Regions from separate parts of the Metabacillus sp. KH_069 genome, predicted to be linked through region 2. Evidence: riboswitches for the same ligand, from Rfam matches in the RefSeq annotation. Region 2 holds a riboswitch; each other region holds the start of a gene.
The links. Region 2 has a riboswitch for thiamine pyrophosphate ahead of thiT (energy-coupled thiamine transporter ThiT). Riboswitches for the same ligand answer to the same signal wherever they lie in the genome.
Positions count from the first base shown of each region.

Region 1: linked by a shared signal. The riboswitch ahead of tenA (thiaminase II) and the one ahead of thiT (energy-coupled thiamine transporter ThiT) in region 2 are both predicted to bind thiamine pyrophosphate.
Region 3: linked by a shared signal. The riboswitch ahead of thiC (phosphomethylpyrimidine synthase ThiC) and the one ahead of thiT (energy-coupled thiamine transporter ThiT) in region 2 are both predicted to bind thiamine pyrophosphate.

Region 1 is NZ_CM174460.1:1,057,484-1,059,750, reverse strand. It holds gene thiO (glycine oxidase ThiO) at 1-256, opposite strand, end outside; gene tenI (thiazole tautomerase TenI) at 253-861, opposite strand; gene tenA (thiaminase II) at 858-1,544, opposite strand; TPP riboswitch at 1,619-1,728, opposite strand; gene AC3ISE_RS05270 (monovalent cation:proton antiporter family protein) at 1,798-2,267, opposite strand, start outside.
Region 2 is NZ_CM174460.1:3,553,340-3,555,606, reverse strand. It holds gene AC3ISE_RS17975 (NAD-dependent epimerase/dehydratase family protein) at 1-94, shown strand, start outside; gene AC3ISE_RS17970 (hypothetical protein) at 112-309, opposite strand; gene thiT (energy-coupled thiamine transporter ThiT) at 412-984, opposite strand; TPP riboswitch at 1,092-1,193, opposite strand; TPP riboswitch at 1,336-1,448, shown strand; gene AC3ISE_RS17960 (MTH1187 family thiamine-binding protein) at 1,550-1,840, shown strand; gene AC3ISE_RS17955 (ABC transporter permease) at 1,815-2,267, shown strand, end outside.
Region 3 is NZ_CM174460.1:3,894,851-3,897,117, reverse strand. It holds gene thiC (phosphomethylpyrimidine synthase ThiC) at 1-1,052, opposite strand, end outside; TPP riboswitch at 1,174-1,283, opposite strand; gene AC3ISE_RS19645 (spore germination protein) at 1,593-2,267, shown strand, end outside.

The DNA.
Region 1 (2,267 bases), 1.9 Mb from region 2:
TTCCGCTCTCCAGCAATAAATCATGAGCTAATCCCGGATAAAGCGTCTGGCTTTCTTTCGCAAACCTGAAAAAAGCATCATCCTTTTCCGTTTCAGTATGGGCGCCAAGCATTCCGGCCGCAGCACTTGATGCGCCGCTGCCTGTTTTCCCGCTTTCAAACACCGCAACGCGGATACCTGCTTTCGCTAAAAAATAGGCAGAGGCAAGCCCGATGACGCCTCCGCCGATAATACCGGCATCAAAAAAAGGTTTCAATCGCCCATTCCCCCTTTTAATTGTTCTGCAATCTCACATGCAGCATGATAAGGATGATTTGATGAAAAAACGTAGGACATCACGGCTGCTCCTTCAATCTTTAAATCTCTTATTTCCGGAATGACAGCGGGAATGATTCCTCCAATTGCAATGACAGGAATGCTGACAGATTCCGCTATTTCTTTTAATGCGCCAATCCCTCTTGCTTTTAGACCTTCTTTGGATGATGTCTGAAATACATGGCCGAATAGGAGCCGGTCTGCCCCATTTTCAGCACAATATATTGCTTCAGCAGCAGTGTGGACAGAACAGCCTGCGACAAGGTGCGGAAACCTCTGTTTCACCATTTTCACATCAAAGCTGTGCGATGGGAGCTGAACCTGATGCAAACCAGAAAGAACAGCGGCGTCCACCCGGTCATTCATGACAAGCTTTGATTTCGGCACCCCATTTTGATGGAGAGCTTCAACCAGCTCTATCAGTTCCCCGGCCGATTTATTCTTTTCTCTAATATGAATGGCATCTGCAGCTGTATGTATGTCTGTGATGATTTTTATGAGCTCTGATATATTGCGACGGCCGTCTGTCACAAGATGTAATTTCACTTTTGCATCAGCACGGTTTCTGACTCATCCCACACTTCCATTTTTTCCGCCATGTCCCAGAAGCGATATTCATATATTGAACTGATGAGGAAGTTTTCTTTCATCATTTGTCTCTCGTGATCGCTTGCATGCAGAGCAAGCTCGTCAAATCGTGCAATCTGTTCAAGAACCAGCTCTTTAAACCATTCACCGTGATAAGTCGCGATCCATTTTTCATAAACATCATCACCTGGTTTGCAATCTTTCAGATGCTCCCCGACTTCATAATAGAGCCAGTAACAAGGAAGTAATGCGGCGATGATTTCTCCAAGATTTCCCGTCGCAACGGAACGGTACATATGGGAGGTGTAAGCATACGCAGTTGGAGATGGCTTAAATTCTTCCCTTTCCCTGTCTGTAATGCCAAGCAGGACAGAAAATTGCTGATGCAGAGAGAGCTCTGCCTCGTACGTTCCCTGGGAATGAACGGACATCCGGTAAGTAGTATGCAAATCAGGCGCCATCGCCCCTGCAAAAGCCTGCACTTTTGCAAAATGCGTTAAGTAATATGAATCCTGCATCACATAATATTTAAATTTATCTTTTGAAAGGGTGCCATCGCCAATTCCTTTTACGAAAGGATGTTCAAAGCTTCCTTCCCACCATTTATTTGCATACTCCCGGCATTCTTTTGAAAATGACATGTTTTGTTCCTCCTCATTTTTTAGGTGCGAAAACAGCAAAAAACCACTTTTCGCATAGAAAAGTGGTGTATGAATAGACCTTTACACCACTTCCCTACGCTGGTTTTAGCCAGATCAGGTTCTGAGGGTCTTGAAGGCAAACTTCAATCTCAGCCCTTCTAACAGGGCTCCCCTAGCGGTAGTTCATATATGATTTTAGAAATATTTACATGTACATCATATCATGCTGAAAGAAACTTTCAAGTCAAAACTTTCAGCTTTTATGGAATTCAAGTTCTTGTCTGAGCTCATCCACATATTCAGCTGATCCAGTCAGAATCAGCAGATCTCCGCGTTTCAGCTCTGTATCTCCATGCGGCACAATCGATTCATTTTCCCTGAAAATACGGACAAAAATAACGTCGCCTGTAAAGGGAAAGCTGCGAAGCACCATGCCATCGTAGCGTCTGTTGTTCATTTTTATCTGGTACAGCGCCGAATCATTATGAGTCAGAATTTTCATGATGCCAGGAGCTTCAATAAGAGCTCTGAGCAGAGTTTTTGTAGATAACAGGACAGAGAAGACATCGATTCCCTTTGCTCTAAGCTGTTCATCCAATAATGGTGACGAAATGCTTGCTATCACCCGGTCAACTTCAAGCTCTTTCGCAAATAAGGAGATTTCCGCATTCGCATCTTCATCTCCTGTAGCGGCAATCAGGATATCTGCACTGAAAACACCTT
Region 2 (2,267 bases):
GGATGTGTCGAAGGCTGAAAGAGCTGGGTACTCATTTGAGAAATTGAATCCATACATAGAAAGTTTAATAGAGGAAATGAAAAAAGAAACGTGACATTGTCGCGTTTCTTTTTAGTGCGGTAAAATCTGCTGATGAAACACCGCAGCAAAATATGCGAATACAAAGGCAAGCGGAAAAGAGAAAATGACAGACCAGCCGCTGACTAAATCTTCTTCGTTGCTGATCCTGATAGCTTCAAAGTAACCATATAGAAAATGAATAATCGACAATAAAAAGGTCAGCAGCATGAATGAGTAAGATAGATTCATCGTTTGCCCTCCATAAGAAATCTATTACTACTAGTACATGCAGACGAATGAGAGATTATGACAAAAAAAGCACCGAGAAAAAATCGGTGCTTTTGCCAGAATCTATTTTCTTTTTAAGACAAGAGATTTAGAAGTTGTCAGCATCAATACTAAGATAATGGAGCAAATGACAAATGTCGGCACCATGTACGATGCATTATAGCCGGCTGAATACAGCAGAACGGGCTGATCTCCTGCAAATTCTGCAAAGAATACAGCTCCTGCAAGTGTATGTGCTGCAAATCTCAGAAAGCTTCCGAGAAAAGCTGCCGCCACTACATAAGTAATTAACCGTTTTTTGTTTAGCGGGTTCAAAGAGCTTTGGACTTGCTTATAAAATACTCCTCCGGCACCCACGACGGTAAATGCGACAAAATAGTCAAGAAAACCCTGTACCGGATGCACGATTGTAGTGTAGCCCATAATCGTCTGCAAAACGCCAAGTAAAAACCCTGTAAGCAGTCCGCCTTTTAAACCGTGGCGAAAACCCATGATCAGAACTGGAATCATCGCAAGCGAGATCGACCCGCCCTGCGGCATTTTGCCAATGAAACTTGTTGCTAAATCAAGCAGAAATGCAATCGCTCCAAGGATTGCTGCCTCTACTAAGAAAACAAGACGTGTATTTGTCTGCATAGCTTTTCCCCTTTTCGGCATTCGACCGGGGCTGTTTTTTTCCATAATAAAAAGCAATGCGGGGAATGTCGGATGGTTTCCACGCACTGCTTTGGTTGGGTTATCACTTGAATCCATCGCCACATCCCTACGTAAGCTTTAACTATACAGGTTCAACGGGTCTGAACAGAATGTTCACTCTCAGCCGAATGGCTCCCCAAGTGGTCAAATGCAATATATGATTTAGACACTACTATACAGGAAGTTGCAAAATTCGACAAGGATATATTGAGATTTTTTTCAGAAAAGTTTGGAAAGCCCTTTCTTATATCTTTACAATTTTCAGGAATCTTGCTATAGTTTCCATGAATTCAATATATGCAGGGGAGCTGAGTGAACTTGGCTGAGAGGATACTGATTCTTGTATCGACCCTTTAACCTGATCTGGGTAATGCCAGCGGAGGGAATGCGGAAGATGCGTTATTTTTCCATAACTTTGCGAATGCGTTAAGGCTGCCCCAGTGGCAGCCTTTTTTGTCGTTCGGTCAGCTGTTCATATATGAAAAAAATTTAAGGAGGAAAAAGAATGTCCAGTGTAAATCTAGCATTTCAGGTGCTGCCTAAATCATCAGAGGGGAATACATATGAAATTGTCGACAAAGCCATCGAGGTTGTCCAGCAATCCGGAGTGAAATATGAGGTTGGTGCAATGGAGACGGTAATGGAGGGAGAGCTTGATAGACTGATTGAAATTGTCAAGCAAGCGCAGGATGCCTGCATTTCAGCCGGTGCGACTGAGGTAATGACTCACATGAAAATTCATTACCGTCCAAAAGAAGGGGTCACAATGGATGAAAAACTTAAGAAATACCGTTAACACCCTTTCAGGGATTGCGCTTCCTGGTATTGTGCTGCTGTCGTTCTTCTTTTTATGGGAATTGGCTGTCATCGTCACTAAAGTGGAAAAATGGATTCTGCCGCGCCCGACTGATATTTTCATCACGCTTGCAGAAATGAGAGGGACGATAGGCGTCCATATCCTGCAGACCCTGGCGGAAGCAGTGCTTGGATTATTGATCGCAATAGCCGCGGGAGTATTGATTGCTATTTTGATAGACATGTCAGAGTGGGTTCGAAAATCTGTTGAACCGCTGCTTGTTCTTTCGCAGACCATTCCCATAATCGCGCTTGCTCCACTGCTTATCATCTGGTTTGGGTTCGGTATTTTTCCTAAAGTCATCGTGGTGGCGCTCGTCTGTTTCTTTCCGATTGCCATCAACCTGTCTGATGGATTCCGTTTAGTT
Region 3 (2,267 bases), 340 kb from region 2:
GCTTCATCATTTGCATCTGCAATCGATCCGGGACGCAGGCCATCACCTAAGGAAATGGAAATATCATATTGCTTTAAGATCTCGCAAATCTCCTCAAAGTGGGTATATAGAAAGTTTTCTTCGTGATGGGCTAAACACCAGCCAGCGAGAATGGATCCTCCTCGTGATACAATTCCGGTTGTTCTTTTAATGGTTAAAGGAATGTACCGCAGCAATACACCAGCATGAATAGTAAAATAATCGACCCCTTGTTCTGCCTGTTCGATTAAGGTATCTCTATAAACTTCCCAGGTCAAATCCTCAGCAATGCCATTCACTTTTTCAAGCGCCTGATAGATGGGAACTGTGCCAACAGGTACTGGAGAATTTCTGATGATCCATTCTCTGGTGGTGTGAATATCTTTGCCAGTCGATAAATCCATGATGGTATCAGCCCCCCATTTAATCGCCCATGTCATTTTTTCCACTTCTTCTTCAATGGATGAAGTGACGGCTGAGTTGCCTATATTGGCATTGATTTTGACATGGAAATGTTTGCCGATGATCATCGGCTCACTTTCTCTATGGTTGATGTTTGCCGGAATGATGGCTCTGCCGGCCGCGACTTCACTTCTAATGAATTCATGGTCCATGTTTTCACGAATGGCTATGTACTCCATCTCCGGTGTAATGATCCCTTTTCTGGCGTAATGAAGCTGAGTGACATTAGCATTCTTTTTTGCCCGGAGTACGTTTCTGTCACCAGTAAAGACGTTTCCATGTGGAGTGACATTCTCTTGGCGGCCGTTATCCTCAGGCTTTACGCTGCGCCCTGAATATACTTCAACATCCCCCCGATCAAAAATCCAGCTTCTTCTTACTTCAGGCAATCCTTTTTTAATATTAATGGCAGCTGCTGAATCTGTGTATGGACCGCTCGTATCATAAACAAGCACAGGCTCATGATTTTGCGCGAGTTCAATTTCCCTAAAAGGAACACAAATGTCCTCTCTTGATCCTGTTTTGTACCTCTTTTTGCTGCCCTCAAACGGTTTAGTAAATGCGAAATCCAATCTTAACTCCTCCTCATATCGTTTAGTAGAGTTTTGATCTGCACCCGCGAAAGAATAGAAAAAGGGTTCTGTTAATGAACAGAACCCTTGGAACAGTATGTGTAAAAAGCCAAAAAGAACGGCCTACGCCACACCGCTTCCCTACGCTGGTATCATCCAGATCAGGTTCAAAGGGTCAAAGACTCTCGTTCTTTTCTCAGTCCAGCATCATGGACTCCCCCAGCAGAATGAATAAAATATTCATTTGTTAGCAATATAGCAGGAAAAGCAGCAGGCTGCAAGTGATTATTTTCACAATTAAAAATGTTGAAAATAATCCAGGTACAAGGTTGTGGTTCCTTGTACCTGATTACAGACTGAGATAAGAAAGTATAAAAATTTGCGCTTCGATGGCGAGCGGAATCGCTCAGGCTCCTCGGACCCTTATCTGACATGCCAGCGCCAAACGGGCGCTTGCGCTTTTCTTTCTAAAATATTCGGATGCATACTTTTACCAACATACTAAGAAACTAATAAAGATTCTAGTGGAGGGGTGAGTCTATGTTTTCTTTATTCAAGAAAAAAAAACAATCAAAGCAAACGCCACAGCAGCCTATGAATACGGCACCTCCCAAAGATACCAACATACCTGTTTCTTCCCATTTTAATGTGAATATCGCAAAAATCCTGACTCACCTGGATCATACGGATGATTTAGGCCAAAGAAAGGTTATGTTCAAAGGGAAGCAAGGGTTATTGCTTTATTTTGTGCCGCTTATGATGTCTGAAAAAATCAATCAGGATATTTTAGGACCCTTGCAGCAAGCAGAGTCGGGAGAGGTTGAGGATGTTGTTGCAATTGCCTCGATTTTGAAAACGAAGGATATTCATGAAGCCATTCATTTTCTTTGTAAGGGTGCATGTTTATTTCTGATAGAAGATTTGGATTGCATTTATGCCATTGATTCTGCGCTCAATAAGGCAAGATCTGTTGAACAGCCTCAAAATGAAAAGGTTGTCCGCGGATCTCATGAAGGTTTTACGGAGAATATGGATATAAATCTCAACTTAATCAGACAAAGAATATTAGATGGAAGTCTAGTTGTGAAATACTTGGAGATTGGAAACATATCAAGAACAAGGGTAGCGGTTCTTTATATAAACCATCTAACAAACAAAGAATTAATTGAGAAAGTTCTCACGAGATTAAAGTCTATAAAAATTGATGCTGTTGAT